Regions from separate parts of the Thauera humireducens genome, predicted to be linked through region 2. Evidence: predicted binding sites of a transcription regulator. Region 2 holds the regulator's gene; the other holds the start of a gene.
What was found. The regulator sigma-54, encoded in region 2, starts transcription at its own class of promoters, with help from an activator protein. The targets are predictions, from matches to a motif close to TGGCACGCTTNCTGCTNA.
Positions count from the first base shown of each region.

Region 1: a site for sigma-54 is predicted at 4,800-4,817, ahead of AC731_RS20155 (PEP-CTERM sorting domain-containing protein). Genes of this name have one in related genera too.

Region 1 covers NZ_CP014646.1:2,631,679-2,647,120, reverse strand. The annotation lists gene nosZ (TAT-dependent nitrous-oxide reductase) at 1-1,575, opposite strand, end outside; gene AC731_RS12390 (ATP-binding protein) at 1,798-3,135, shown strand; gene AC731_RS12385 (response regulator transcription factor) at 3,132-3,674, shown strand; gene AC731_RS12380 (DMT family transporter) at 3,683-4,573, shown strand; gene AC731_RS20155 (PEP-CTERM sorting domain-containing protein) at 4,850-5,857, shown strand; gene ltrA (group II intron reverse transcriptase/maturase) at 6,340-7,692, shown strand; gene ychF (redox-regulated ATPase YchF) at 7,864-8,955, opposite strand; gene AC731_RS12360 (ATP adenylyltransferase family protein) at 9,153-10,022, shown strand; gene pth (aminoacyl-tRNA hydrolase) at 10,041-10,706, opposite strand; gene AC731_RS12350 (50S ribosomal protein L25/general stress protein Ctc) at 10,752-11,348, opposite strand; gene AC731_RS12345 (ribose-phosphate pyrophosphokinase) at 11,437-12,387, opposite strand; tRNA gene AC731_RS12340 (tRNA-Gln) at 12,480-12,556, opposite strand; gene ispE (4-(cytidine 5'-diphospho)-2-C-methyl-D-erythritol kinase) at 12,606-13,481, opposite strand; gene lolB (lipoprotein insertase outer membrane protein LolB) at 13,463-14,044, opposite strand; gene AC731_RS12325 (tetratricopeptide repeat protein) at 14,047-15,442, opposite strand, start outside.
Region 2 covers NZ_CP014646.1:3,570,823-3,586,264, forward strand. The annotation lists gene AC731_RS16600 (lytic transglycosylase domain-containing protein) at 1-1,920, opposite strand, end outside; gene AC731_RS16605 (5-formyltetrahydrofolate cyclo-ligase) at 1,919-2,551, shown strand; gene ilvA (threonine ammonia-lyase, biosynthetic) at 2,564-4,084, opposite strand; gene hprK (HPr(Ser) kinase/phosphatase) at 4,201-5,148, opposite strand; gene ptsN (PTS IIA-like nitrogen regulatory protein PtsN) at 5,117-5,602, opposite strand; gene hpf (ribosome hibernation-promoting factor, HPF/YfiA family) at 5,739-6,062, opposite strand; gene AC731_RS16630 (RNA polymerase factor sigma-54) at 6,080-7,540, opposite strand; gene lptB (LPS export ABC transporter ATP-binding protein) at 7,548-8,270, opposite strand; gene recX (recombination regulator RecX) at 8,257-8,706, opposite strand; gene recA (recombinase RecA) at 8,719-9,753, opposite strand; gene AC731_RS16650 (CinA family protein) at 9,887-10,372, opposite strand; gene AC731_RS16655 (phosphatidylglycerophosphatase A family protein) at 10,392-10,874, opposite strand; gene thiL (thiamine-phosphate kinase) at 10,984-11,943, opposite strand; gene ubiT (ubiquinone anaerobic biosynthesis accessory factor UbiT) at 12,098-12,643, opposite strand; gene AC731_RS16670 (U32 family peptidase) at 12,746-13,657, opposite strand; gene ubiU (ubiquinone anaerobic biosynthesis protein UbiU) at 13,712-14,725, opposite strand; gene AC731_RS16680 (high affinity choline transporter 1) at 14,835-15,442, opposite strand, start outside.

The DNA.
Region 1 (15,442 bases), 940 kb from region 2:
CTCGCGCTTGAAGATGATGAAGTCGTGCGGCTCGGGGCGGACCGGGTGGTCGGCCATCAGCACCATCTTCTCGCCCGAGATGTCGACCAGCTGCTCGGTTTCGGCGTGCAGCGGGCCGACCGGCAGGAAGCGGTCCTTCGAGAACTTGCAGCCCACGCACAGCCACTTGCCGTCGGCGAACATGGTTTCCGATTGCGAGGCGTTGATGTGGCCCGGCTGGTAATGCACGTCGAGGCGGTCGACCACGTACTGCGCGTTCTTGTCGCCGGCGTGGAACTTGATGGCAGCATCGACGTTCCACTTCACGATCTGGCTGTCCAGGAACAGCGTGGTGTAGGCGTTGCCGCGGCCGTCGAAGGCGGTGTGCAGGGGGCCGAGGCCGATCTCGACTTCGGCGACGATGGCCTTGTCCAGGTCGTCGAGCTTGCCGTCGAACCATTCGAGCACCTTGGCCAGCTCGATGACGGTCGCCGTGGGCGACAGCTTGCCGGCGCAGATGAAGTACTTGCCGTCCGGGCTGGCATTCACGCCGTGCGGGTTCTTCGGCACGGTCACGTAGGCGACGAGGGCGGTGGCGGGATCGGCGTTCGAGGCCTTGGTACCGTCGACCACCGGCACCTTCGATGCACCGAAGGTCTTGAACTTGCCGTCCTTCACGGCCTGCTCGATGCGGGCGATGTTGAAGAAGATGCAGGCGTCGCGTTCGGCCGACATCATGCCTTCGTAGTGGTAACCGCCCTCGGTGTTGTACTGGTTCGAGGCGGCCAGCTTGCCGTCGAACGACGTGGCGACGAGGTCGCAGTTGCCGTCGATGAGCACCTGCCAGCGCACTTCCATGCTCTCGGCGTCGACGCAGCTGAAGAGGGCGCGGTACTGTTCCGGCGCGTTGACGTCACGGCCGTCGTTGGGCAGCGGAGTGTGGAACTCGGCGCCGCAGAACACGCGCGTGGTGTAGTTGATCGCGGGATCGACCGGATCGCGCTTGTCCGGGAAGATGCCGTGGAAGCCCTGCACGTTGGGCAGCTCGGTGATCTTGTCGCAGATCAGGTAGTCGAGGCGGATGCGGGCGATGCGGCTGTTGATCTTGTCGTTGATCCAGGCGTAGCGGCCGTCGTAGTTGCCGTCCTTGTAGGAGGCGTGGGTGTGGTGGGTGTCACCGACGGTGTAGCGCAGGCTGCCGTCGGGCTTGGTGCCCATGACCGCCTTCGACTCGTTGGTGATGCCCCAGCCGACCAGCGCGTCGGGAACGAAGCAGGGCACGCGGTGCAGTTCGCGGCCCGAGGGCAGGCCGAGGACGCGGAAGTCGCCGGTGTGGCCGCCGCTCCAGAGGCCGTAGTAGGTGTCGAGCTCGCCCGGCTTCAGGTGCACCGAGTCGTGGACCGCTTTCGCCGCCGCGGCGGGTGCGGGGGCGGCAGCGGGGGCTGCAGCAGGCGCGGGCGCGTCCTTGTTGCAGGCCGACAGGCCGACAGACAGGCCGGCACCGGCCAGGCCGGCCAGCGCAGCCGAATTCAGAAACTTGCGGCGGCTCGGGTCGGGCATCGCGTCGACCTGGTTCATCTTGGCGTCTTCGTTCATGATCTTTCGCTCCCGTTACTGACGTGATCGGTGTTCGTCCAGTCATCCGGGGTTCGTGCGCCGTGGCGCAGGGTAGGCGGATGCCTGTGACAAAATGTCCTGTGGCGTTTTGTCGCAGGTGCACTCTAGGTCTGCCTGCTTGCGCAAACCTTGATCTTGGTTAAAGACGCGGACATTCCCTTGGAAAGCCATCTGCGCGACCCATCAGAGGATCTGATCAGCATGCACCCGCCACCGGCCCCACCCGACGGACCGTCCAGTCACCGAGCCGATGGCCCCGGCGGGCCGCGTTTCGCCGTCGCCGAGATCGCCGCCCTGCGTGTCGATCGGTCCCGACTGATCCAGTTGCGCTGGTTCTCCGTCGCGGCCATGGTGGCGATGGCAGTGATCGCGTTTCCACTGCTGGCGCCCGGGCATCCCGCACAGCCCCTGCTCGGTGTGGCGCTGGCGCTGGCTGCGGTGAACCTGGCGCTGCAGGGGGGGCTGGCACGCTGGCTCGACGGTCGTGGCGGCGCGTTCGTGCAGCTCGTGCTCGACCTCGTCGCCTGGGGGGCCTTCCTGTACTTCGGCGGCGGCGTGACCAATCCCGCCATCTCGCTGCTGTTGCCCGTCGTCGCCGTCGGTGCGTCCATCCTGCCGTCGCGCCAGGCCTGGGCGCTGGCCGCGGTGGCCGTCGGCGTCTACGCCCTGCTGTGGGAGTTCCACCATCCGGTCCGTCTGGCTGACGCGGCGTCCGCCATGTTCTGGCACCTGGCCGGCATGTGGGCCAGCTTCGCGCTGGCTGCCGTCACCGTCGTGTGGTTCATCGTCCGCCTGAACGCGGCCATCGCCAGGGGCGAGGCGGCGCTGGCGCAGGCGCAGGCGGCGCGCGCACGTGACGCCTACGTGGTCGGCCTGGGTAATCTGGCGGCAGGCGCCGCCCATCGACTGGGCACCCCGCTCGGCACCCTGCGCATCGTGGCGGACGAGATGGCGCGCCGCACGGACCTGCCGGCCGAGGTCGAGGACGACGTGGCGCTGATGCGCGAGCAGATCGATCATTGCCGCGACCTCCTCAACAGCCTGACGCAGGAAACCGGGCAGCAGCGTGCCGAGGGCGGCGGGCAGGCGGCGGCGGCGGCCTGGCTGCGCGAGTGCGTTGCGCGCTGGCAGCGCCTGCGGCCGGCGGCAGCGCTGCGGCTCGATGTTTCGCCCGAGCTGGCACTGCACGGCATCGTCGCAGACGCCAGCCTGGGCGAAGGGCTGCAGAACCTCATCGACAACGCCGCCAATGCCAATGCCGCCGCCGGACACGCCGCGCAGGCGGTGGAGGTGCGCGCGTGGCTGGCGGACGCGACGCTGCATGTCGAGGTGGCGGACCGCGGTCCCGGGCTGTCTGCCGAGCGCGTGGCGGCGGCGCGGCATGCGCCGCTGGGCAGCCATTCGTCGGGCATGGGCGTGGGATTGATGCTGGCGCATGCGGCCGTCGAACATCATGGCGGGCAACTGTCGTTCCATTCGCGTCCGGGCGGTGGCACCATTGCACGCCTTGTCCTGCCGCTCCGCTCGAGTGCCGAATGACCGTCGAACATGCTCCGACCCTGCTCGTCGTCGATGACGATCCCGCCTTCAACCGTGTGCTGGTTCGGGCGCTCGCGCAACGCGGCTTCGACACCTATGGTGCGACCGACAGCGAGGGCGCGCTGGAACTGGCGCAGGATCATGCGCCCGAGTTCATCGTGCTCGACCTGAACATCGGGGGCGAATCCGGATTGAAACTGATCCGTCCGCTGCTCGAGGCCAGCCCGGGGGCGCGCATCCTGGTGCTGACCGGTTACGCAAGCATCGCCACCGCGGTCGATGCGGTGAAGCTCGGCGCCATCCAGTACCTGGCCAAGCCGGCCGAAGTCGACGCCATCATCAAGGCCCTGCGCGCCGAGGACGTGGTCATCGACGACCGTGCGCCCGATGCGCCGCTGTCGGTCGACCGCCTGGAGTGGGAGCACATCCAGCGCGTGCTGGCCGAACACGAGGGCAACATCTCCGCCACGGCGCGTGCGCTGCAGATGCATCGCCGCACCTTGCAGCGCAAGCTCGCCCGTCCGCCGGCCGGCGCCTGAGTCCCCGAATGTCCGATGTTCGTCATCCGCTCAAGGCGGATCTGCTGCTTGTATTTGCCACGCTGGTCGCTGCCGCGGGCTGGATTTTCTCCAAGGAATCGCTCGTCGGTCTGCCGCCCTTGCTGTTCGTGGGCATCCGCTTTCTGCTCGCAGGGGTGGTACTGGCCGCCTTCAGCTGGCCGCAACTGCGCGTGCTCGACCGTGCCGGCTGGCGGGGATCATTCGTCGTGGGCGCGCTGTTTGCGCTGGCGATGGCGCTGTGGATCAGCGGCCTGCAGCACGCTACGCACCTGGGCGAGGGGGCGTTCATCTCCGCCCTGGGGGTGGTGTTGGTGCCGGTTGTCGCGCGCGTGTTCTTCCGGGAGCATCCGCCGCGGATCGCCTGGGTGGCGATGCCGCTCGCGCTGACGGGTTTCGCGTGCCTGTCGCTGGAGCACGGCTTTCGCTTCGAACCCAGCCAGTGGTTCTTCCTCGCGGCGGCGCTGGTGTTTGCCGTGCTGATCAACCTCAATGGTCGCGTGGTGCGCAATGTGTCGCCGCTGGCGCTGAGCACGGTGCAGGTGATGATGGTCGGCATCCTGATGCTGCCGCTATCGGCCCTGCTGGAAACCTGGCCCGAGGCGGTGGCGACGCCGGTGCTGGGGTGGGTGCTCGCCAGCGCGCTGATCGCCACCACCTTGCGCTTCTTCACCCAGCTCTACGGCCAGAGCCTGACCACACCCAGCCATGCCGCAGTCATCCTGATGCTGGAGCCGATGTGGACCGCGATGCTGGCCGCCTGGTGGTACGGCGAGCGCATGAGCAACCTGCAGTTCGTCGGCTGCGCGCTGATTTTTTCCGCCTTGGTGCTGAGCCGCTGGCCCTGGGTCCGCGCGCTGCTGCGGACCGTGCTGAGGTAGACGTCCCGCCCGCCGCCGGGTGGTATCTGGCATACCGTGCTCGGTGCGTTCGATGTTCGCCAAATCGAAGGTGTGACATCGAGAGTCCTGGATGCTGCAGTCGCCCCATCCGTCACGCAGTGTTTTGTCGGATTTCTTTACATTCGAGAATTGCACACTTTGGGTGTTTTACGCACTTTTCAACTAAGCTGCTGTTGAATAAGGAGAAAAATATTCAAATCAGATCTGGCATGGGGTTTGCTTTGACAGAAGCAGTACCTGTTCAAGGAGCCCGAAATGAAAAAAATCACAAGAACCCTGTGCGCCACGGCCCTGCTTGCAGGTACGTTCATGGGCCCGGGTGCGGCGCATGCGCTGTCACTGCCGCCGGTGTCGAGCTGTGGTTTTGCCGACCCGAACCTTGCCAACCTGCTGTGCGTGACGACCTCGACCGGTGCGAAGGTGTACGTTGCCAGCCAGCACGACGACTACATCTCCTACTCGGTCAATGCCCTGACTCAGCTTTCGAGCTACGGCTATACGGAGTTCTCGGAGTGGGACAGCCTGCCGTCCTTCGGTTCCGGACAGATCGTCAAACTGTTCTCGTTCAACAACTCGAATAACCTTCCGTTGCCGCCGGCCACTGGTGGCACCGGCGACAATCATGCACCCTCGCCGGACGGTGACCAGACACCGAAGAACGACACGCTCTACATGGGCGAATGGCCGTTCGACGCGGTCGTGACCGTGGGCGACCTCAAGAACTTCCTGGGCGAAGGCAGTTACTCGCCGGTGTTCTCGTTCGACCTGAACAACACGGCCAAGAACCTGCTGTCGCTGAACGGCGTGTTCGAGATCGTGACCGACGTCGTGCGTGACGAGGATGGCAAGATCATCGGCAAGACCGTCATCGATACCTTCGCCTTCGACAACATCTTCAACTCGGCGTACGACCCGAATTCGTTCGTGCCGGCGCTTCCCGAGGTTGAAGTCACCTGGTTTGATCCGGGCAACCCGAACTGCGATTTGAGCGGTCTGTGCACGATGAACGTCGACAACAACGTCGGCAGCGGCAAGCCCGACTTCTTCGCCTACGCGCCGACCCTCGATCTGCGTAACTACAACGATGATTACCAGCTGTACTTCCAGCTGCGCATGACGGGTCTGGATTCCGGCGGCGAGGAACTGGCGCTGGTCAACATCATCAACATCCCGCCCACGCCGGTTCCGGAACCGGGTGTGCTTGCCCTGCTCGGTATCGGTCTGCTGGGCCTGGGCGCCGGGCGTCGCAAGCTGCGCAGCTGACGCGCCCTAGCTTTTGGGTGTGAGGGACTTGGGCCTTCCTCGATAGAGGGAGGCCTTTTTCGTGTGCGCCCAGCATGGGCGCACTCCTGCGGGTGGAAGTCCCGCCGTAAGTTGATCACAGCGAACGAAGTGAAGCGCAACTGCGTGAGGGTGACCGAGCGTGGGAAGGAAGCGTGGAGCATAAGCTGCGAGCCGATGGACAAGAATCGGATAGAAGGCGCTGCGGAGCAGGGCGAGCGAGCACGTAATCGGGAAGCTCTCGTGATCAAGGCGAAGTGGCGTAGATCCGGCGGTTGTGCAGCGAAGGAGTGCGTTCTTACCTGGGGAGATCTCGCCTTATGCCTGAAAGGGCGACGGTGCTGAGCCGGAGCGAGAAGTCAGCAGAGGCTGTAGTACTTGGTGGTAGGGCCGTTGAGGCTGGAGACCGCCGGGGAAGGGCCGAACGAGTAGGAGGGCCGAAGGCCGTGTCGCTCGGACGTGCAATGCATCAGAAGCTCGGGAGGCCGGGGCGCAACGCGGGAGGGCGAGGTGAAGCCGATCCCGAAGCGGTGCGTGATGAAGCACGGACGGCGCGGCATGAAACCGGAAGCCCGGGGCGAGATGGCCTGCTTCTTCAGGCGCTCGCGAAAGCGAACATGGAGGCGGCGTGGAAACGCGTCAAATCCAATCGCGGCAGTGCTGGGGTGGATGGGTTGTCGATCGCCGAGACGGCGGCCTACCTGAGAGCGCACTGGCCTCGGATTCGGGAGTCCTTGCTGGATGGCAGCTACCGGCCTTCTCCGGTGCGCCGCGTCCAGATCCCGAAGTCCGATGGCGGGGTGCGCGAACTGGGGATTCCGACGGTGACGGATCGGCTGATCCAGCAAGCCCTGCTGCAAGTCTTGCAGCCCAGGATTGATCCGACGTTCTCTGACCATAGCTATGGCTTTCGCCCGGGACGCCGTGCGCACGACGCGGTGCTCGATGCACAGCGCTACGTGCAGGACGGTTACCGGGTGGTGGTCGATGTGGATTTGGAGAAGTTCTTCGACCGGGTCAATCACGACATCCTGATGGAACGCCTGGCGAGGCGAATCGAGGACAAGGCCGTGCTGCGGCTGATCCGTTGTTACCTCGTGGCCGGGATCATGGGTGGCGGCGTGGTCATGGAGCGGTTTGAGGGCACGCCGGAAGGCGGGCCGCTGTCGCCGCTGCTGGCCAATGTGCTGCTCGACGAGGTGGATCGGGAACTGGAGCGGCGGGGGCACCGCTTCGTGCGCTACGCCGACGACTGCAATGTGTATGTGCGCAGTCGCCGTGCAGGCGAACGGGTGCTAGCGGGCCTGACCAAGCTCTACGAGCGACTCCGCCTGAAGGTGAACGACGCCAAGACGGCCGTCGCGCCGGCCTCGCGCCGCAAGTTTCTGGGCTATGCCTTCTGGTACGGCCCAGGCGGACAGGTCAAGTGCAGGGTGGCCGACAAGGCGCTCAACGCCTTCAAGCAACGCATCCGGCAATTCACGTGTCGCTCGGGCGGGCGCAACCTGACCGAGACTGCCGAACGGCTGCGGGCCTACATGCCGGGCTGGAAGGCGTACTTCCAGCTCGCGCAGACACCCAAGGTGTTCCGCGAACTCGACGAGTGGATTCGACACCGGCTGCGTGCGGTGCAGCTCAAGCACTGGCGTCGGGGTACGACGATGTACCGGGAATTGAAGGCTCTGGGCGCTTCGGAAACGGACGCTCGACAGGTGGCGGCGAACAGTCGAAGGTGGTGGCGTAACAGCCGCTTCCTGCTGAACCGCGCAATGCCTGTTGCCTACTTTGATCGGCTCGGTGTGCCCCGGCTCTCATGACCTCAACGACTCGAACCGCCCGGTGCGGACCCGCATGCCGGGTGGTGTGGGAGGGGAACGGTCAGGTAACCTGGCCGCCCCTATCCCGATTGGCGCGGCGCGGATAACAGAACGCCCCGCGGTCCTTCGGGATCCGCGGGGCGTGTCGTGCAGCGCTCGGTCAGGCCGCGTTCAGACGTTGAACAGGAAGTTCAGCACGTCGCCGTCCTTCACCACGTATTCCTTGCCTTCGGCGCGCATCTTGCCCGCTTCCTTGGCGCCGGCCTCGCCCTTGTACTGGATGAAATCCTCGTAGGCGATGGTCTGGGCGCGGATGAAGCCGCGTTCGAAGTCGGTGTGGATCACGCCCGCGGCCTGCGGGGCGGTGTCGCCGACGTGGATGGTCCAGGCCCGCACTTCCTTCACGCCGGCGGTGAAGTAGGTCTGCAGGCCGAGCAGCGTGTAGCCGGCGCGGATCAGGCGGTCGAGGCCGGGCTCGTCGAGACCCATGGACGCGAGGAAATCCTTCTTGTCGGCATCGTCGAGGTCAGCGATCTCGGCTTCGATCGCGGCACACAGGGCCACGACTTCGGCGCCTTCGGCCGCGGCGTGGGCGCGTACCGCATCCAGATGCGGGTTGTTGTCGAAGCCGTCCTCGGCGACGTTGGCGGCATACAGCACCGGCTTGGCGGTGATCAGGCAGAAGGGGCGGAGCGAAGCCCATTCTTCCTTCGACAGGTCCAGCGCGCGCACCGGCTTGCCCTGGTCTAGCTGGGCGAAGCACTTCTCGAGCACCGCGACCAGGATCTTGGCTTCCTTGTCGCCCGAGGCGGCAGGGCGCTTGTAGCGATTGAGCGCCTTCTCGACGGTGGCCATGTCGGCGAGCGCGAGCTCGGTGTCGATGACCTCGATGTCGCGGATCGGGTCGACGCTGCCCGAGACGTGGATCACGTTGTCGTCGGCGAAGCAGCGCACGACGTGCACGATGGCGTCGGTCTCGCGGATGTTGGCGAGGAACTGGTTGCCCAGGCCTTCACCCTTCGAGGCGCCGGCGACCAGGCCGGCGATGTCGACGAACTCGACGATGGCGGGCTGGATCTTCTGCGGCTTGACGATCGCGGACAGCGCATCGAGGCGGGGGTCCGGCACTTCGACGATGCCGACGTTGGGCTCGATGGTGCAGAAGGGGTAGTTCTCGGCCTGGATGCCGGCCTTGGTCAGGGCGTTGAACAGGGTCGACTTGCCGACGTTGGGCAGGCCGACGATTCCGCATTTCAGGCTCATGTGAATCCTTGTCGTTCCGGGGCGGGCGCGTGGACGTCGCGCTACGGCCTTGATCCGGTGTGGAAAACTCGCAATTGTACCGTGTCGTCGGGGGGGCGTTCAAAGCCTCCGCGCCCATGGCGTGCGCAAATCACGCCCTGCCGGCCTACAATGCCCGGCTTGCATTGGCCCAAAAGTAGACCAAGGAAGGAGGCGATATGGGTGGAACATGGTTGGATGCAATCGATGAGCGCAGCGCGGCCGCGCTCGCGTCCGGGGCGCTGCAACCGGTGCAGGCCGAACAGACCGAGATGGAGGATGGCGGCATGCGCTTCATCGTGCGCTGGGTGTCGTCGCTGGCGGTCAAGGACGCGGCCAAGGTGGCGATTCCGGGCGGGCCGCGCGACCCGAACTTCAACCCCTTTCTCAATCCGGATCCGGCGCTGACGGTCGGCCCGGTGGGCGACGCGCATGTCGTCATCCTGAACAAGTTTCCGCTGTGCGAGCGCCATCTGGTGCTGGCGCGGCGGACCTTCGAGGAGCAGTTGCAGCCGCTCGAATACAGCGACTTCGCCGCGCTGGCGACGATCATGGTCGAAGCGGGCGGCATCGGGCTGTACAACGGCGGCGCGGCGGCTGGCGCCAGCCAGCGTCACAAGCATGTGCAGTGGATGCCCGAAGCCGAGGGCAACGCCAGCCTGCGGCTGTTTGCAGGCGGCCTGCCGCTGGGGCTGCCCGAGCAGGGGGTGGCGACGCACCCGGCGCTGCCGATGAAGCATGTGTTCGTCCGCGTGCTGAGCGGGCGCGACGTGCCGGTCGAGGCGGCGGCCGACAGCCTGCTGGCGGGGTATCGCAATGCGTGCGACGAGCTGGGGCTGGTGCCGGGCGAGGATGGCCTGCTGCCGCCGTGCAACCTGCTGGTGGGTGAGGGCTGGCTGCTGATGCTGCCGCGTAGCCAGGAGTGCTTCGAGGGGATCTCGATCAGTGCGGTGTGCTTCGGTGGCACGCTGTACACGCGCCAGCCGGAACAGATCGAAGCGATTCGCCGGGTCGGTCCGCTGCGCGCGCTGGCGGCGGTGGGCTGCTGATACGGAAGGCCGCGGCGTTCAGGTTCCGGCGTCTTCGGGCGCCGGTCCCGGCGTCGCGTCCTTCGGTGGCCTGGGTGCTTTCGGCGGCTTTGGGGGCGCAGGTCGCGCGTTGAGCTTGGTGGCCGTGGCGTTGAGTTCGCCGCGCGCCAGTTGCGGCCAGGCGACGAGTGCCTTGTCGATCGCTTCGTCGATCTGCTGCTGTTCCTCGCGCCGTGCCGGCTTGAGAACGAAGTTCACCACTTCGCTGCGGTCGCCCGGGTGGCCGATGCCGATGCGCAGGCGCCAGTAGTCGTGGGTGCCGAGGTGGGCGGAGGTGTCCTTCAGCCCGTTGTGGCCGCCGAGCCCGCCGCCGAACTTCAGCCGCAGCTGGCCGGGCGGGATGTCGAGCTCGTCGTGCACGACGAGGATCTCCGACGGTTCGATGCGGTAGAAGCGCGCAAGCGCGCCGATGGCCTGGCCGGAGCGGTTCATGAAGGTCTGCGGCATCAGCAGCCACACACCGGCTTCACGCGCATTGGCGACCAGACCGTGGAAACGGGATTCGTGCGAGAAGCGCACGCCGAGCTTGTCGGCGAGCCGCTCACAAAACCAAAACCCGGCGTTGTGCCGGGTTTCAGTGTATTCAGCCCCCGGATTGCCGAGACCGACGACGAGACGCAGGGGGCGCGAAGGCGCGGCGCTCATCGGTATTCGGTCTTCAGCATCCGTTGGGGCAGGCCGGGAGGTAGCTCAGGCGGCTTCGCCTTCGCCTTCCGCCGCGCCCTTCACCTTCAGTGCGCTGGCAACCACCGGGTCGCCTTCGCCGTGCAGGACCAGCTCGACGCCGGCCGGCAGCTTGATCTGGGAGGCGTGCACCGACTGGCCGGCTTCCAGCGCCGACAGGTCGACTTCGACGAACTCGGGCAGATCCTTCGGCAGGCACTGGACGTCGATTTCGTTGGCGACGTGCGAGATCATGCAGCCGCCCAGCTTGACGGCGGGGCTCACGTCGTCGCCGACGAAGTGCAGCGGCACCTTCAGGTGCATCTTCTGGTCGGCGGCCACGCGCTGGAAGTCGATGTGCAGGACTTGCGGCTTGAAGGCGTGCCACTGGGTGTCGCGCAGGACGACGGTTTCCTTCTTGCCATCGACGTCGATGGTCAGGACGGACGAGTGGAACACTTCCTTCTTGAGCAGGTGGTACAGCTCGTTGTGGTCGAAGGTGACCGGCAGGGCGTCGCCCGAAGCGCCGTAGATGATGCCCGGCAGCTGGCCGGCACGACGCAGGCGGCGGCTCGCACTCGTACCCTGGGCGTCACGCTTGGTGGCCTTGAATTGGATCTGCATGTGTTGCTCCTAGTGGTGATGTCTTCGCCCGCGACCAGGCGAAAACGTTGAGCGCCCGCCCCTTCGTCCGAAGGGGCGGGCACGAAACTCATTCCATGAACAGCGAGGAGACGGACTCTTCGTTGCTGATGCGCAGGATGGTGTCGGCCAGCAGCGAAGCGACCGAAACCTGGCGGATGCGCGGGCAGGCCTTGGCGTCCTCGCGCAGCGGGATGGTGTCGGTGACGACGAGTTCGTCGAGTTCGGAGTCGTTGATGCGCGACACCGCGGCGCCCGACAGCACTGCGTGGGTGCAGTACGACAGCACACGCTTGGCGCCGTGCTGCTTGAGCGCAGCGGCGGCCTTGCACAGCGTGCCGGCGGTGTCGACGATGTCGTCCATGATCACGCAGGTGCGGCCTTCGACCTCACCGATGATGTTCATGACTTCGGAAACGTTGGCCTTGGGACGGCGCTTGTCGATGATCGCCAGGTCGCACTCCATGCGCTTGGCGAAGGCGCGTGCGCGCACCACGCCACCGACGTCGGGCGACACGACCAGCAGGTCGTCGTACTTCTGCTTGTCGAGGTCGTTGAGCAGCACCGGCGCGGCGTACACGTTGTCGACCGGGATGTCGAAGAAGCCCTGGATCTGGTCGGCGTGCAGGTCCATGGTCAGCAGGCGCTGGACGCCCACGGCCTGCAGCATGTTGGCGACGACCTTGGCCGTGATCGGCACGCGCGCCGAGCGCGGGCGACGGTCCTGGCGGGCGTAGCCGAAGTAGGGAATGGCTGCCGTGATGCGGCCGGCGGAGGCGCGCTTGAGCGCGTCGACCAGCACCAGCAGTTCCATCAGGTTCTCGTTGGTGGGCGAGCAGGTAGGCTGCAGAACGAACACGTCCTTGCCGCGCACATTCTCGAGCAGTTCGACATTGACTTCGCCGTCCGAGAACCGGCCGACCGTGGCCGAACCGAGGGAGATACCCAGACGTCGCGTCACGTCGGCGCCAAGTTTGGGGTTGGCGTTGCCGGTGAAGACCATCAGGCTGCCGTGGGGCATTTCTGCTACTCCGAGTGCCGTAAGAATCGACGCGCACAATCTTGTGCGCGCAAAAACGACTCGGGCAGACCCGTGGTCTGCCCGTCGTTGTATGGCTGGGGAGGAAGGATTCGAACCCTCGAATGCCGGAATCAAAATCCGGTGCCTTAACCGACTTGGCGACTCCCCAAGAAACCTGTTTCGTCAGCGTTACACATCGACTGATGAAGCGGCGGCGATTATAGCCACTCGTACATCGGATGGCGAGAGGCAGATCGCACTTTCCAGGCTGTCCATCGTTCAGGACAGCTGACTGCGATGCGTTCCGCGTCATCTGCCGAAAACACTTCGGCGAAGACGCAGGCGCCCGAGCCTGTCATCCGGGCCGGTGCGAATTGCGCCAGCCAGTCGATCGCGTTTTGCACTTCCGGGTAACGTTTGCAGGCCACTGCCTGCAGGTCGTTTCGCGTGGTGCTTGCTGCGAAGTCCGGTATTTTGATCAGAGCCGTATTTCTCGTCAAGTCCTCTGCGCAAAAAATTTCGGCGGTCGAGACCGAAACCCCCGGTGAAAGGACCACGTACCACGCGGGCGGCAGTTCGAGCGTCTGGAGGGCTTCGCCCACGCCTTCGGCAAAGGCGTCGCGGCCGAAGATGAAGACCGGCACGTCGGCGCCGAGCTGCAGGCCCAGGGCTTGCAGTTCGGTCCGGCTGAGTCCGGTGCCCCACAGGCGGTTCAGTGCGATCAGGGTCGTGGCGGCGTCCGAGCTGCCGCCGCCGAGGCCACCGCCCATGGGCAGCACCTTGTGCAGCGCGATGTCGGCACCCCGCGTGCAGCCGGTGCGTGCCTGCAGCAGACGCGCGGCCCGCACGACGAGGTCGTGCTCGGCCGGGACGCCGGCGACTGCGTTGGTGCGGCGGATCTCGCCGTCCTCGCGTAGCGCGAAATCGAGTGTGTCGCCCCAGTCGAGCAGGCGGAAGGCGGTCTGCAGCAGGTGATAGCCGTCGGCGCGCCGTCCGACGACGTGCAGGAAGAGGTTGAGCTTGGCCGGCGCGGGACAGCCGGTCAGGCGTTGCGGGTCCGAAGTGTCGGGCCGGCTCAGGGCAGGGTGGTCCATGAATCGATGACGAGGCGGATGCGGGCGTCGCCGCGGGAGATGTCGAGGCGTGCGGGCGGGGCGTCGGCAGACTCGCCGGCGTAGTCGAGGTACTCGATCCGCCAGCCCAGGTCGATGACCAGCGCCGGGCGGCCGGCCGAGTCGCGGTTACGGATTTCGGCCTCAGGTCCCGGTGCGGCCTGCACCCAAAGACCGAGCCGGCCTATCGGGACATCGACACCCAGTACCTGCGGCAGCAGGGCTTCGGCGGAGTCCGCGCTCAGCACCTGGCCGTCGGCGGTCTGCAGACGGGCGCCCAGCGCGTCCGCATCGAGCTGGGCGACGACCTGGCCGAGTGGGGTGAGCAGCGTGAAATGGTGGGTGCCGCGGACGTGCTGCCATTCGACGCGGCCGCTCGCGGCCTGCTGGCCATCGCTGGCGGACAGGCGGCCCTGCAATTCGAAGGCCGGTGCCGCGTTGCGCGTGACGACCGTGTCCGGCGCCGTGACGGACAGCGGGGCGCAGGCCGCGAGTCCGAGTGCGATCGCCGTCATGGCGGCGCCGAGCGTGAAGCGGGACCGCACGATCACTGGCCGCGCAGGCGGCGCACGGTGTCGCCCAGCAGCTTGTTGTCCGGATGAGCCTTCAGCGCTTCGTCGAAGATGCGGTTGGCGTCGCCCTGCCGCTGCAGCGTCCACAGCACTTCGCCCAGATGCGCGGCGATCTCCGCATCGGCACGGATCGCGTACGCGCGCTCCAGATGGACCACGGCCTCCTTGGCGTCGCCGCGGCGGAAGCGCACCCAGCCCATGCTGTCAAGGATGAAGGGGTCGTCCGGCAGCAGCTCGAGGGCGCGCACGATCAGTGCCTCGGCCTCATCAAGGCGCAGGCTGCGATCGGCGAGCGAATAGCCGAGCGCGTTGTGCGCATGGGCGTGGTCGGGCTTGAGTTCGATCACGCGCCACAGGCGGCTCTCCATCAGGTCGATGCGGTCGAGCCGTTCGGCGAGCATGGCGGTCTCGTACAGCAGGTCGGTGTCGTCCGGATGTTCGCGCAGCGCATCGTCGAGCACGACCAGTGCGTCGGCAGTGCGATCGGCCTCGCGCAGGACCTGCGCCTCGGCGATCAGGTAGCGGCGCTTGAGCTCGTCGTTGCCGTCCTGCGCCTTCAGCAGGGCGCGGGCCTCGTCGACGCGGCCTTCGCGGGCCATGCTCTGGGCGCTGCGGATCATGGCTTCGGGAACATGGCGTTCGTCGGTGATCTCGCCGAACCACTTGCGTGCGGCGGCGCCGTCGCCACGATCGTCGGCAAGCAGGCCGAGCTGCAGGCGGATCAGGTCGGGTTGCGGATGGCCGTTGTCGAGGGCGCGCAGGTAGTGGGACTCGGCTTCGGCCTTGTCGTCGAGTTGCGCCGACAGCAGGCCCACCGCGTACAGCAGCTCGGCGTCGTTGGGGCTGAAGGCGAGCAGGCGGCGAAACTCGCTGCGTGCGTCCTCGAAACGCTGGGCGCTGACCAGCGCGCGGGCGTAGGCCAGGCGCAATGCGTTGTTGTCGGGGTTGCGCTGGACCTCGGCCTCGAGCTGGCGTGCCGCCTCGGCATTGGCACCGGAATGCTGCAGGATCTGCGCCTTGAGCATCACGGCCGGCTCCCAGCCGGGACGAAGCTGCAGTGCCAGGTCGACTGCGCCCAGCGCGAGCATCGGGTCCTGCGCGACCATCGCCGCCTGGGCGCGCGCGATGTAGGCTTCGGGCACGTCCAGATAGGGCTCGGTCAGGCGCTGCACGATACGCAGCACCGCATCCTTGTCCGGGATGCCGGCGAGTGCGCGATTGAGCCCGAGCAGGTTCTGCGGCAGCCGCCCGTTCGATTGGGCGAGGGCACGCGCAAGGTGAGTCTGGACGTTGTCGAGGTTCGCAGCGCCGCCGGTCGGGCCGCCCACGCCGGCGAGAATGCGGCGGGCTTCCTCCGAATTGGGCGCCACC
Region 2 (15,442 bases):
GCTGACGACGCCCAGCCGGTCCTTGAGCGACTGCGGTCTGCGGTCGAGCATGGCACCGTAGATCACGGCATTGGTCATCACCTTGCGGACGTAGTCGCGCGTCTCGTCGAAGGGGATGGTCTCGGCATAGATGGCGCCTTCGAGCGGCTTTTCGTCGCGCCAGCGGCGTGCGCGCCCCGGCCCGGCGTTGTAGCCGGCGCTGGCCAGCACCGGGTGGTTGTCGAGTCCCTCGAGGATCAGGCGCATGTAGCTGGTGCCGAGCAGGACGTTCGTGTCCGGGTCGGCGAGCATGCTCTGGCTGTAGTTGCGCAGCCCGATCTGGCCGGCAACCCATTTGCCGGTGGCGGGCATGACCTGCATCAGCCCCTGGGCGCCGGCGCTGGAGCGAGCCGGCACGACGAAGCGGCTTTCCTGGCGCATGAGGCCGTATATCCAGGCCAGGTCGAGCCCCTGGCTGCGCACCTGCGGTTCGATGAGGTCGCGGTAGGGGGTCAGGAAACGCAGTTCGAAGTTCGCACGCGGGTTGGCGAGCTCGGCGGTATTGATCGCGCGGTCGTAGAGTTCGTTGCGCAGGGCGATATGTGCGGCAGCGAGGCGGAAGGGCTCGTCGCGGTCCCGCAGCGCCCAGATCCATTCCCGTATCGCCTCGGTGCGCATGTCCAGTCGGTACAGGGCGAGCGCGCGCTGCAGGCCCGGATCGCTTTCCGCTTCGGCGAGCCGTGCTGCAGGCAGCAGGCCATTTGACGGTGGCGGCGAGAACGGCTGGCCAAGCTCCTCCCCGGCAAGGATGCCGTAGAAGTGCGGTTCGCCGGCAATGCGGGCGAACAGGGTCTCGGCCTCGGTCCGGTTGCCGGTGGCGGCATGCGCGCGCCCGAGCCAGTAGGTCCATTCGGGCGCTTCGCGCTCGCCGTCCGGGAGCGCCTCGATCGCGTCCCGCACGCCCTTCCAGTCGAGCGCGCGCAGGGCGGCACGCACCCGCCAGGCGCGCTGCAGCGGCGTCAGCTCGACGCCGGCCGTCGCGCGGTACAGGCCCAGGGCCTCGGGGAACTGGTCCAGCGCCGCGTGCATCGCGATGACGGCCATCATGTGGCCGCGTTCCTCGCTGCCGAGGCGGTCCTGCAGGCGCAACAGACGATCGTAGGCGCCGCGTGAGTCCTCGCGCGCGACACGCGTCAGTGCGGCGAGCACCAGTTCGCGGCCGCCGCGGGTGACGGAAAAATTGGCGGGCAGGCGGTCGAGCCAGGCGCCCGGCGACTTCAGGGCGTGCTCGACCTGCGCGGCGGCGGGCGCTGCTTCGGCCGGCAGCCAGCGCCAGGTGATGCGCGCGTCGTCCGGCTTGCGCGTGTCGACCTGGCGGCGGGCGCGTTGCCACACCGCGTCCTCGCTGACGCTGCCGGATTCGAACGCGGCGCGCAGCGGGGTGTCGCAGGCGGCAGGGGCGTCGTCCAGGGTGCGCCACTGCTGTGCGACTTCTTCCAGCGCACTGCGGTCGCCGGTCATCAGGCGTGCGGTCCAGGCGGTGCAGCGCATCTCGTAGTCGGGATTGCGCAGCGCCGGGTAGAGGGTGACGAAGCGTGCCCAGTCGCCGTCCTTGGCCAGCCGGCGCAGCCAGTCGGCGCGAAGTCGCTCGGCGAGCACAGTACCGGCTTCCGCGTGCAGGAATGCATCAAGCTCGGCGTCGGGCGCAGGTTCCGGGCGCGCGAGCACGTTCACCAGCCGCCAGTAGCGGACGTAGACATCGAGGACATGGGGTCCAGTGGTCGCGGCCAGCTGCTCCAGCATGCGCTGGTCGCCCTTGCGCAGCGCTTCGCGAGCGGCGACGATGCGGGTGTCGCCGGGTTCGGACACCGTCTGCCCCGGCGCTGCTGTCGATGCAAGCAGTCCGACCGCCAGCAGTGCGGCTGTAACGCCTTTCTTCATGCTCTTCTTGCTCTCCATTGCGACCTACCATACCACAGTGATGACGCCTGTTTTCGACCCCCGGGAGGACCTTGTGCAGCGCCGCAACGGAATGCGGCAAAAGGCCCTGAAAGCGCGGCTGGAACTGCGTGCCGGGGACCGGCAGGAGCTCACCCGACGGCTGCTGTTTCATCTCGATGCGGTGATCCGCGAACTGGCGCCGAGCTCGCTCGGATTCTGCTGGCCCTATCGCGCGGAGCCGGATCTGCGTGACTGGGTCGCGGACTGGCTGACGCAGGGGGAAGAGCGGGTCGCGGCGTTGCCGGTGGTGGTCGAGAAGGACACCGCGATGCATTTCCGGCGCTGGGTGCCGGGGGCGCCGATGGTGCCCGACCGGCATGGCATCCCGCATCCGCTTGACGCAGTGGAAGTGCAGCCCGAGGTAGTGCTGGTGCCGCTGAATGCCTTCGATGCAGCGGGCTACCGCCTGGGCTACGGCGGCGGCTATTTCGACCGCACGCTGGTGCAGATGCGGACGATCGCGATCGGGGTCGGATTCGAGCTGGGACGGGTCGACAGCGTGCTGCCACAACCGCACGACCGGCCGATGAACTGGATCGTCACCGAGGCCGGGGCAGCGCGGGCCGCCTGAGCTGCCGCGGGTTCAGCTGGCGAGGAACAGGCGGTAGGCGGGATTGTCCGTCTCGGCGACGTATTCGTAGCCCAGACGCTGCAGGAAGTCGTCAAACGCCGCCTTGTCGGCCGGCGGTACCTGCATGCCGACGAGCACGCGGCCGAAGTCCGAGCCGTGGTTGCGGTAGTGGAACAGCGAGATGTTCCAGTCCGAGCGCAGGTTGGAGAGGAAATTCATCAGCGCGCCGGGCCGCTCGGGAAAAACGAAGCGATAGACGACCTCGTTCTCGGCCTGCGGCGAGTGGCCGCCCACCATGTAGCGCACGTGGGTCTTGGCCAGCTCGTCGTCGGTGAGATCGAGGGCGGGCAGCTCGTGGCGCTCGAGCATCTCGACCAGGCGGCCGGCCTCGTTGCGGTTGTGAACCGTGACGCCGACGAAGATGTGCGCCTGCCTGGCATCGGCGTAGCGATAGTTGAACTCGGTGATGTTGCGGTTGCCGAGCACGCTGATGAACTTGCGGAACGAACCCGGTTTCTCCGGAATCGTCACCGCCAGCACCGCCTCGCGCTGTTCGCCCAGTTCGGCGCGTTCGGCGACGAAGCGCAGGCGATCGAAGTTCATGTTCGCGCCCGAGGCCACCGCGACCAGGCTCTTGTCGCGCAGCTTGTGGCGCCTGGCGTATTCCTTGGCGCCGGCCACGGCCAGCGCGCCCGCAGGCTCCAGGATGGAGCGGGTGTCTTCGAACACGTCCTTGATCGCCGCGCAGATCGCGTCGTTGTCGACCACGATCATCTCGTCGACGTACTGCTGGCACAGGCGAAAGGTCTCCGCGCCCACTTCCTTGACAGCCGCGCCGTCGGCGAAGATGCCGACCTGATCGAGCGCGATACGCTTGCCCGCCGCCAGCGACTGGGTCATCGCATCGGCGTCGACAGCCTCGACGCCGATGATCTTCGTCTCCGGACGCAGGCGCTTGATGTAGGCCGCCACGCCGGCGATCAGGCCGCCACCGCCGACGCAGCAGAACACCGCGTGGATCGGCTTCGGATGCGCGCGCAGGATCTCCATGCCCACCGTGCCCTGGCCGGCGATCACGTCCGGGTCGTCGAAGGGATGGACGAAGGTGAGCTTCTCTGCCTTCTCGAGTTCGAGGGCGTGCGCGTAGGCGTCGGAGTAGGACTCGCCGGCGAGCACGACCTCGCCGCCGCGCGCCTTGACCGCGTCGATCTTGATTGCCGGCGTGGTGCTCGGCATCACGATCACTGCGCGCACACCGAGCTTGGCCGCCGACAAGGCCACGCCCTGGGCGTGGTTGCCGGCGGAAGCGCAGATCACCCCGCGCTTGAGAGCCTGTGGAGACAGCTTGGCCATCTTGTTGTAGGCCCCGCGGATCTTGAAGCTGAACACCGGCTGCATGTCCTCGCGCTTGAGGAAGATGCGGTTGTGCGCGCGCGCGGACAGATTGGTGGCGAGGTCGAGCGGCGTCTCGACGGCAACGTCGTAGACCTGCGCGTTGAGGATGCGCTCGAGATAATCCGTGGGGGTGCTCATGAGGGGGGCTCGCGGTGAAGCTGAAGCAGCAAAGGGGTCGAGGGTAGCAGCCGATGCGGCGCTGCGGCAAGGCGGGCTGTCACGACGCCGCGCGGCGGAACGCGACGGGGTGCGAGTCAGGCCTTGGGGTCGTGGCCTTCGGCCTGCATCAACCGCATCTGGCGGTCGATGAGTTCCTGCATCGTGTCGACGCCGCGCAACTGCAGGATCGTCGAGCGCACGGCCGCTTCGAGCAGCACGGCGAGGTTGCGTCCCGCGGCGACGGGCAGCACGACCCGCGCCACCTTCACGCCGAGGATGTCCTTGACCTCCTGCTGCAGGGGCAGGCGGGAGGGGTCGCCCGCGCCCGGCTGACGGCGCTCCAGGTGGCAGACCAGGCGCAAGCGCATCTTGCGCCGGCAGGCCGTCTCGCCAAAGATGGTGCGGATGTTGAGGATGCCCAGGCCGCGGACTTCGATGAAGTCCTGCAGCATCGGCGGGCAGCGTCCTTCGAGCACGGTGGGGGCGACGCGCGAGAACTCGACGACGTCGTCCGCCACCAGGCCGTGGCCACGCGAGATCAGCTCCAGCGCGAGTTCCGACTTGCCTGCGCCCGAATCGCCGGTGATCAGCACGCCCACACCGAGCACGTCCATGAAGACGCCGTGCAAGGAGATCTTCTCGGCCAGTTCCCGTGACAGGTAAAGGCGCAGCTGGTCGATCACGCCGGCCGCGGGCTGCGGCGTGGTGAACAGGGCGACGTCGTGGGCCTCGCAGATGCCGTGGATGATGTTCGAGGCAGCACAGCCGTCGGCGATGATGATGGCCGGTGGCCGGGTCGACAGGATCTCGTTGAGGTGATGGGCGACCTTGTCGGTCGTCTGGCGCCGTGCCCAGGCCAGCTCGGCTGCGCCAATGATCTGCAGGCGCGTGGGGTGGATCAGGTTGAGGTGGCCGACGAGGTCGGCCGGCCAGATACGCTCTTCAGCGACGGCCAGCGTGGCGTCGAGCCGTCCGCTGACGTGGGTGAGTTCAAGGCGCTCGCGCTGGGCCTCAAACAGCCTCGCGACGCTTGTCTGCCGCATCGGTACCCCAGTCGAGGAACATCTGGTGGATGTGTTCGGCGTCGGGCGCGTTCAGTAGTGCTTCGCGGAAGGCGCGGTCGCTGAACATCTGCGCGAGCTCGGACAGGAGCTGCAGGTGGGTCTCGTTGGCTTGCTCGGGCACCAGCAGCACGAACAGGAGATTCACCGGGCGGCCATCGGGCGCATCGAACTGCACCGGGGCAGCCAGGCGCAGGAAGGCGCCGGCCGCTTCCTTCAGGCCCTTGATGCGGCCATGCGGGATGGCGATGCCCTGGCCGAGGCCTGTGGAGCCAAGCCGTTCTCGAGCGAACAGGCTGTCGAACACGAGACTGCGGGCGATGCCCTGGTTGTTCTCGAAAAGCAGCCCCGCCTGTTCGAAGACACGCTTCTTGCTGCTTGCATCGAGATCGACCACCACATTGGACAGTGGCAGGAGTTGAGGTATCAGGCTCATTCGCAGTGGAGCTTGCGCAGCGCCGTTGCCGCTGGCGCCGCGCTGGGCGATCGGACGGACCGGGATGCGTTGAAGCCGCGTCTTGAAAACGCGCGCATTATACCCACACCCCGGACATAAAACCGCAACCTGGCAATCAGGCTTCCGGCTCCTGATGCTTCAGGGCTTCGTGGTTGTGGTCGGCCATCTTCTGCTTGTATTTCTGCACCTGACGATCGAGCTTGTCAGCCATCGAGTCGATGGCGGCGTACATGTCTGCGTCGTCGCTTTCGACGAAGAGATCCTTGCCGCGCACGTGCAGCGTGACTTCGGCCTTCTGCTTCAGCTTTTCGACGGAGAGGATCACCGCCACGCTGGTGACGTTGTCGAAGTGGCGGATGACGCGGTCAAGCTTGGTGCTCACGTAGTCACGGATGGCCGGGGTGACCTCGACGTGGCGCCCGGTGATGTTGAGATTCATGGTAACTCCTGTTGTTGTCAGATCGATTTGCGCAGACTGACCGGCGGGATATTCAGTGATTCGCGGTACTTCGCGATGGTGCGTCGTGCGACCACGATACCCTGCTGGCCCAAAACTTCTGCAATCCGTGCGTCGGACAGCGGCTTCTTGCTGTCCTCGGCGTCCACCAGTTGACGAATCAGTGCCCGAATCGCCGTGGAAGAGGCCGCTCCGCCAGTGTCGGTGGAGACGTGGCTGCCGAAGAAATACTTGAGTTCGAACACACCGCGCGGCGTCGCCATGTATTTCTGCGTTGTGACGCGCGAAACGGTGGATTCGTGCAGTTCGAGCTGGTCCGCGATCTCCCGGAGAGTGAGTGGCCGCATCGCCACGTCTCCATGATCGAAGAACTGCCGCTGCTGGTCAACGATGGCCTGGGAGACCCGCAGGATGGTGTCGAAACGCTGCTGGACGTTCTTGATCAGCCAGCGTGCTTCCTGTAACTGGCCGGTCAGGCCGCCGCCCTGGCCGCGGTTCTGCTGCAGCAGGCTGGCGTAGAGCCGGTTGACGCGCAGGCGCGGCATCGCGTCCTGGTTGAGGCTGACGGTCCAGCGCCCGCGGATCTTGCGCACGATGACGTCAGGCAGCACGTAGCGCGTCTCGGAGACGGAGTGGCGCGAGCCCGGATGCGGGTCGAGGCTGCAGATCAGAGCGTGGGCAGCGCGCAGCTGGTCGTCGTCGCAACCGGTGTGTTTCTTGAGGCGCGCGAAGTTGCGCTCGGCGAGCAGTTCGAGATGCTGGTCAACGATCTCGAGCGCGAGCATCTGCGTCGGCGTCTCGGGCATCGCACGCAACTGGAGCGACAGGCATTCCTGCGGGCTGCGTGCGCCGATGCCGGCAGGGTCGAGGTGCTGCACGTGGCGCAGCGCGATGGAAAGCTCGTCGAGGTCGATGTCGAGCTCGGGTGGTAGCAACTCGAGCAATTCCTCGAGCGGCTGGTGCAAGTAGCCGTCGTCGTCCAGCGCCTCGATGATGAAGCGCACCAGCGCGCGGTCGCGGTCGGAGAGCGGCGACAGCGCCACCTGTTCGTCGAGGTGGTCGCGAAGCGACAGCTCGGCCGCCTGGAACTCCTGGAAGTCGGTGTCGTCGTCATCGTCGCGCTTGGCCTGGGCGCCACTGCCGACGTTGGACCAGTCGATGCCTTCCTCGTTGTCCTCGCGATCGTTCGCCTTTCCTGCTTCGCCGTCGCTGGCGGCCTCGGCGCTGGTTTCGCGTTCGCGCTCGCGCTCACGTTCGGCAGGCGGGGTGCTGGTGGCGAGACCGGGCTGCGGCACGAAGTCGTCGATCTCCTCGCGCTCGAGCATCGGGTTCTCGAGCAGGAAGCGCTCGATCTCCTGGTTCAGCTCGAGCGTGGACAGCTGCAGCAGCTTGATCGACTGCTGCAGCTGAGGCGTCAGCGTGAGGTGCTGCGAGAGCTTGAGCTGGAGGCTGGGTTTCATTCGGGCGCTAGAGGCGGAAATGTTCGCCGAGGTAGACCTGGCGCACCTTCTCGTTGGCGATGATCTCGTCAGGCTGGCCGCTGGCGAGCACGCGACCCTCGCTGATGATATAGGCGCGATCGCAGATGCCAAGCGTCTCGCGCACGTTGTGGTCGGTGATGAGCACGCCGATGCCGCGTTCCTTGAGGAAGCGGATGATCTTCTGGATATCGATCACGGCGATCGGGTCGACGCCGGCGAAAGGCTCGTCGAGCAGGATCAGGCGCGGATCGGTGGCGAGCGCGCGGGCGATCTCGCAGCGGCGGCGTTCGCCACCCGACAGGGAGATCGCGGTGTTGTCGCGCAGGTGGGTGATGCCCAGTTCCTCGAGCAGTTCCTGCAGGCGTTCGTCGATCTGGCGTGACTCCAGCCCCTGCAGTTCGAGCACCGCGCGGATGTTCTCGGCCACCGTGAGCTTGCGGAACACGCTCATTTCCTGCGGCAGGTAGGACAGGCCGAGGCGGGCGCGGGCGTGAATCGGCAGGTGGGTGAGATCCTTGCCGTCCAGTCCGATCTGGCCGCCGTCGGCACGCACCAGGCCGACGATCATGTAGAAGCAGGTGGTCTTGCCCGCCCCGTTGGGGCCGAGCAGGCCGACGACCTCGCCCGAGCCGACCTCGAAGCCGACGTCGTGCACCACCGTGCGCGCCTTGTAGCGCTTCTGCAGACCGGCGACCTTAAGCAGACTCATCGTAGGGCTCTTTCAGCAGCTTGCGGATCAGGTCGGGCGCAAAGCCGCGGGTTTGCAGGAAGCGCGCCTGCCGGGCCCACTCGCGGGGGTCGGTCGGCGGCTCGCGGAAGCGGCCATGCAGCACGCTGCGGGCACGCTCGATCTCGGACTCGGTACATTCGCCGGCGATGGCCTCGTCGATCAGCTCGCGCTCGATGCCGCGACGGGCCAGCTCGTTGCGCAGCCGGCTCGCGCCGAAACGCGCGGCCTTGCCGCGCACGAAGGCTTCCGCGAAGCGGCTGTCGGACTGCAACCCGAGTTCGCCCATGCGTGCGATGACGGCCTCGACCTCGTCGGCCTCGCCATGCGCGGCGAGCTTGCGCGCCAGCTCGGCGCGCGAATGATCGCGGCGGGCGAGGTGGCGAAGGGCGCGCTCGCGCAGGCTGGGCTCGGCCATGGCGTCGGGCGCTCAGGCCTCGGCGGCTGCCGCAGCGGGCGTCGCCGGCGGCATTTCAGGCAGACCGACCGCGACGCGGACCCTGTTCTCGATCTCGCGCGCCAGCGCAGGGTTGTTGCGCAGGAACTCGCGCGAGTTGTCCTTGCCCTGGCCGATCTTGTCGCCCTTGTAGGCGTACCAGGCGCCGGACTTGTCGACGATCTTGTGGTCGACGCCGAGATCGATGATCTCGCCTTCGCGCGAGATGCCCTCGCCGTACAGGATGTCGAAGTGCGCTTCCTTGAACGGGGGCGAGACCTTGTTCTTCACCACCTTGACGCGGGTCTCGGACCCGACGACCTCGTCGCCCTTCTTGATCGTGCCGGTGCGGCGGATGTCCATGCGCACCGAGGCGTAGAACTTGAGCGCGTTGCCGCCGGTGGTGGTCTCCGGGCTGCCGAACATCACGCCGATCTTCATGCGGATCTGGTTGATGAAGATGACCAGCGTGTTGGTGCGCTTGATGTTGGCGGTGAGCTTGCGCAGCGCCTGCGACATCAGGCGGGCCTGCAGGCCGGGCAGCTGGTCGCCCATCTCGCCTTCAATTTCGGCCTTGGGCGTCAGCGCGGCGACCGAGTCGACCACGACCACGTCCACGCCGCCCGAGCGCACCAGCATGTCGGCGATCTCGAGCGCCTGTTCGCCGGTGTCGGGCTGGGAGATCAGCAGGTCCTGGATGTTGACGCCGAGCTTTTCGGCATAGCCGACGTCGAGCGCATGTTCGGCGTCGATGAACGCGGCGGTGCCGCCGAGCTTCTGCATCTCGGCGATGACCTGCAGCGTCAGCGTGGTCTTGCCGGATGATTCCGGGCCGTAGATCTCGACCACACGACCGCGCGGCAGGCCGCCGAGGCCGAGTGCGATGTCGAGCCCGAGCGAGCCGGTGGACACGGTCTGGATGTCGCGTTCGACGTTGCCGTCGCCCATGCGCATGATCGAGCCCTTGCCGAACTGCTTTTCGATCTGCGAGAGCGCAGCGGCGAGCGCCTTGGCCTTGTTGTCGTCCATGAAAGTCGTTCCTGAGTGATTGGCGAATTATGGCACAGAGCTTGCTGTGATGCTGTCGGGCATCTCTGACGGCGACAGTGTAAGACCTGTAAATGAATACAGCAATGCCGCGGGTCGGCGCCCGCCAGCCGCTTCAGCGAGCGAGTTCGATCACTTCGCTGAGCGCGTGGATCACGGTCTGACGGCGCACGGCCGTGCGATCCCCGGGCAGCTGAAGCGTACGGACCCGTGTCGGCACCCCGCGTTGCGCCCAGGCCACGCACACCATGCCGACGGGTTTCTGCGCGCTGCCGCCGGTCGGGCCGGCGACGCCGGATACCGCGACGGCCAGGTCCGCGGTGCTGCGTGCCAGGGCGCCTTCCGCCATTTCGGCGACCGTGGCTTCGCTCACCGCACCGTGGCTGTCGAGCGTGTGCGCAGAGACGCCGAGCATGTCGGTCTTGGCCGCATTCGAGTAGGTGACGAAGCCGCGGTCGAACCAGGCCGAACTGCCGCTGGTGGCGGTGACGACCTGTGCGATCCAGCCGCCGGTGCAGGACTCCGCGGTGGCCAGCATCCAGCCGCGCGCGGCCAGCGCCTCGCCGACCGCGACCGAGAGCGCGTCGAGTTCGGTGTCCATGCCTCTCCTCCCCTTCGGATCAGATGCCGAACAGTGTGACCAGTACCGCCAGTGCCAGCAAGGTGTAGCCCGCCGCAACGAGGTCGTCGAACATGACCCCGAAGCCGCCTTTGAAGCTGCGGTCCGCCCAGCGCACCGGCGGCGGCTTGACGATGTCGAAGAAGCGGAACAGCGCCACTGCGATGGCCTGCCACAGCAGCGTCTTGGGGGCGAATGCGAGCACCAGCCAGGTGGCGACCATCTCGTCCCATACGATGCCGCCATGGTCCGGCACGCCCAGTGCCTGTCCGGTCCGTTCGGCGGCGATCACCCCGGCAACGAACAGGCTGGCGAGCAGGGCGAGGAAGACGAATTCCGACAGCGGGGTGCGGATCAACGGGTACAGCGCCCACGCCAGCAAGGTGCCGACCGTGCCCGGCGCCCACGGCGACAGTCCGGCACCGAAGCCGAGGGAGATGAAGTGGGTCGGGTGGCTCAGCAGCAGGCGCGGGGTTGGGCGCATTGAGGGGTCCTGATCGGGGTTCTGCGGTATGTGGGCGTGGCGGCTCGCGTGCGCACGCTCAGGCGAAATGACTACTCAGGCGAAATGACTACTCAGGCGAAATGACTACTCAGGCGAAATGATCGTAGCCCGAGGCGCTGGCGGGAGCCAGCATGCCGTCGGATTCGCGCAGCAGGCAGTCGCCTGTCTGGCCGGTGATCTGGCCGATGCGGTGCAGCGGCAGACCCAGTCTGGTGGACAGTTCGCGTAGCGCCGGGCGTGCGCCGACCGGTGCGGTGAACAGCAGCTCGTAGTCGTCACCGCCGGACAGCAGGCAGCGTCTGGCCGTCGCCGCGTCCGCGCCGGTCGCGCGCAGCGCGCAGAGCGGCAGGGCGTTGACCTCCACGATGGCACCAACCCCGGAACGCTCCAGAATGTGGGCGAGATCGCCGAGCAGGCCGTCGGATACGTCGAGCATCGCCGTCGCCAGGCTCCGCAGTTGCAGGCCCAGTTCGACGCGCGGCAGCGGACGCTGCAGGGCGTCCACGCAGCGGGCGTGCCCGGCCGCGTCCAGTGCGACCTCGCCGCGCAGCGCAGCCAGTCCAAGCGCAGCCAACCCGGGCTGGCCCGAGATCCACAGCTCGTCTCCGGCGCGGGCGCCGGCACGGGTGATCGCCTTTCCTGCGGGGACCTCGCCGATGATGGTGACCGACAGGTTCAGCGGGCCGCGGGTGGTGTCGCCACCTGCAAGGTCTACGCCGAAGGCTTCGGCGCAGGCGAACAGGCCGCGCGCGAAGGCCGCGATCCAGGCATCGTCGGCTGCCGGCAGGGCAAGGGCGAGGAAGGCCCAGCGCGGCTCAGCCCCCATCGCTGCCAGGTCGGAGACGTTGACCGCGAGTGTCTTCCAGCCGAGATCTTCCGGATCGGTGTCGGGAAAGAAGTGGGTGCCGCTGACCAGCATGTCGGTCGAGACCGCCAGCTGCATGCCGGCGCGTGGGCTCAGCAGCGCGGCATCGTCCCCGACAGCGAGGTCGGTATGTCGCGGGGGCCGGCTGAAATGACGCCGGATCAGGTCGAATTCGGAAGGCATCGCGCGTCGGGGCCAGCACGGTATCGAGGGGGTGCAAGCTTAACGCAGATGGCGCGTGCGGGTGGCGCAGGTCACGCCGCCGGCCGTCAGGCTCCGCACCTCCGGCCGGGTGCGCGAGCCGGGCGGATGCCTGAGGTCGGACGTGTCGGAGGTCTCAGCCGCGGCGGCCGGTGAGGCGAGCCTTCAGTGCGTCCCAGTCGACCGCGTCGAGCGTGTTCTTGACCAGCAAGCCGAGGTCGGTGTCGCCTTCCATGCGCAGGCGACGGCTGAAGAACAGGGTGTCGGGGTCTTCCTCGCGCAGTGCCAGCGCCATGAAGTCGCGGGTGGTCGCGGAGATGATCAGGTCCGGTTTCCTGTCCGCCGCCGGCGTGGCGCGGCGAAAGCCCTTTTCGGTGAGGGTGAAGTCGAGCGTGAGGCCGGCATCGAGCACGCGCATCTGCAGGTGATGGCCGGTGAGCGGCGCGAGCGTGTCGCGCGGCAGGATGCGATCGAGCGCGAGGTTCAGCGCCAGTGTCAGCACCTGCGTGGGCGGTTGCTGCGGCAGACGCGACACCAGCTTCGCCACCGGTGCCGGCACGGTGAAGTCGGGAATGCGAAGGTTCTCCAGGCGTTCGCCGATGCGTCGGCGCAGGCTGCCGGGCAGCAGGTCGGCGGGCAGCGGCGGGCGAGGCAGGGCTGGAAGCGCGGGAAGGGCAGGCATGTTCGGTCTCCGGGGGTGAGGCGGGCGGGCGACGAGAGCGGGGGGCGAAGACGGGGTTCTGGGCGGGGACGCTGACCGGCAGGGGCGGGCGGTCCCTGCCGGTCAGGCGGCGATGTACTGCTCCACGCCGGCGCGACCGTGCCAGAAGCCGTTGCACGGCGCCTCGACCATCAGCGCGCGGCTGGCGGCGAGCGCGTCGGCCGGCGTGTGGGCACCGTCGAGCGCGGCGCGGAAGAGTTCGACGATGCCACGCGTGCTGGCGCCCTGCGGGCTGATGCGCAGCATCTCGGCCTTGCCTTGCACGGCCGGGAGGTCGGCGAGCAGGTTGTGCACGCGCGCCGACTGGGTCTGCACGCCGTTCAGGGTGAGGAAGGGTTCGCCTTCGCGCGTGCGCAGCGTGATGCCGTCCATGATCGACAGACAGCGGAACTCGCAGGTGTCCTTCTGCAGGTTGAAGTGGCGGGCGGTGAAGCAGCGCGCCGAATGCGCCAGCGGCAGCCGGCCGTAGGCGAAGACCTCGGTCTCGATCGGCGTTGCGAGCGCTGCGCGCACCTCGGCCAGCGCCGCGCCCGACATCTCGGGAGCGACGGCCCAGCGCGTGGCGCCGGAATCGACCATCAGCTGCAGCGTCGCCGGATTGAAGATGTTCAGCGTCGGGCCGGCGATCCAGTTCTTCACGCCAGCGTCGGTCAACAGGCGCACCGCGCCCATGTCGTTGGCCTCGACGCGAAAGCCGGGCTCGCCGCTTGCGCTCTGGCGCACGATGCGGCGCAGCACCTTGAGGTCGGACTCGGACTCGATCAGGCCCTGGGTGCTCATCACCACTTCCTTGCCTGCGGCGGCGAGCATCTGGCCGACCTCGAGCCAGTCGTCGAGGCGCAGTTCGTGACGGCGCGAGCAGACCGTCTCGCCGAGATAGACGCTGTCGACCGGGCTTTCGGCGATGTCGGCGTAGAAATCGAGCACGCTTTGGCGCGGCCAGTAATAGAGCAGGGGGCCGAGGGCGAGTTTCATCGGGGGCGTCTCAGTTCGTTCGGATGATGCGGTGCGATGCAGCGTGCGCGGGGCTCACTTCCACGGGCGGTAGTAGGCGCCCAGCGTGTGGCTCTGGCCTTCGGAGACCTTGTTGAGTTCGGCCATCCACGCCGGCAGCACGCTGAAGCCTTCGGCGCCGCCGGACTTGAGCTTGTCGAGCGCAGCGCGCCAGACCTTGGTGACCTGGGCGACGTAGGCCGGGCTGCGCTGGCGACCCTCGATCTTGATCGCGCGGATGCCGATGCGGGCGAGTTCGGGCAGCAGCTCGAGCGTGTTGAGGCTGGTCGGCTCCTCGAGTGCGTAGTAGGTCTCGTCGTTGACCTCGAAGCGGCCCTTGCACAGCGTCGGGTAACCGGCGCGCTCGCCGTCGGCGAAGCGGTCGATGAGGATGCCGTTGAGCCGCGTCTCCATGCCGCGCGGCGTGTCTTCCCAGCGCACGTGCTTGCCCGGCGAGCAGGCACCGTTGCAGTTGGGCGACTCGCCGGTGGCGTAGGCCGACAGCGCGCAGCGTCCCTCGACCATCACGCACAGGCCGCCGAAGCCGAAGACCTCGATCTCGACCGGGGTGTGGGCGACGACGCTCTCGACCTGCGCCATCGACAGCACCCGCGGCAGCACCGCGCGCTGGATGCCGAAGTGTTCGTGGTACCAGTTGATCGCTTCGTAGCTGGTGGCCGAACCCTGCACCGAAAGGTGCAGGCGCAGCTGCGGATGGGTCCTGGTGGCGTAGGCCATCAGGCCGGGGTCGGCGAGGATCAGCGCGTCGACGCCGTATTCGGCGGCGCGGTCGATGGCCTGCGTCCAGCTCGACCAGTTGTCGGTCTGCGGGTAGGTGTTGAGCGCCAGCAGCACCTTGCGCTTGCGTGCGTGGGCATAGGCGACGCCCTCGCGCACCTGTGCCGGGTCGAAGTTCAGCCCGGAGAAGTTGCGTGCGTTGGTGGCGTCCTTGAAGCCGAGATAGACGCAGTCGGCACCGTGGTCGATGGCGGTCTTGAGGGCCGGCAGGCTGCCGGCGGGACAGACGAGCTCGATCGGGGAAGAAGTCATTGAGGCGGGACCAAGGCAGGGGAAAAATGCCCCGCAACCTTAATGCCGCAAAACAAAAGGGGCTTTGACTCGTGTCAAAGCCCCTGCATTGGATGCTGCCCGACCGGGTTCAGCGCGCCGTGTGGTGCGTCCCCGCGGCGGCGTGATGGTGGCTCGCATGCGGCCGGTGGTGCGAGGGCTTGCCGATCAGTCCGCCGACCAGCATGCCGAGCGCGCTGGCCGCGAGGCCGAAGAGTTGCGGCTCGATGTCGCCCTCCTGCACGAACAACTCGAACAGGATCCAGGTCGTCAGGCCGCAGACGATGGCGAGCGCGGCACCGAGGTTGTTGGCACGTTTCCAGAACAGGCCCGCCGCCAGCGGCACGAAGGCGCCCGCCAGGGTGATGCGGTAGGCGTTCTCCACCATCTGGTGGATGCTCGATTCGGTGCTGGTGGCGTACCAGGTGACGAGCACGGTGAAGATGACGACGGTGACGCGGGTCGACCACAGGAACTGGCGGTCGCGCATCGCGGGGAAGAAACCGCGCAGCACGTTCTCGGAGAAGGTGACCGAGGGCGCCAGCAGCGTGCCCGAGGCGGTGCTCATGATCACCGACAGCAGGGCGCCGAAGAACACGACCTGCGCGGTGAAGGGCATGTACTGCAGGATCAGCGTCGGCAGGATCAGTTGCGAGTCCTGTTCCATCAGCCTGCCCACCATGTCCGGGTCGATGATCG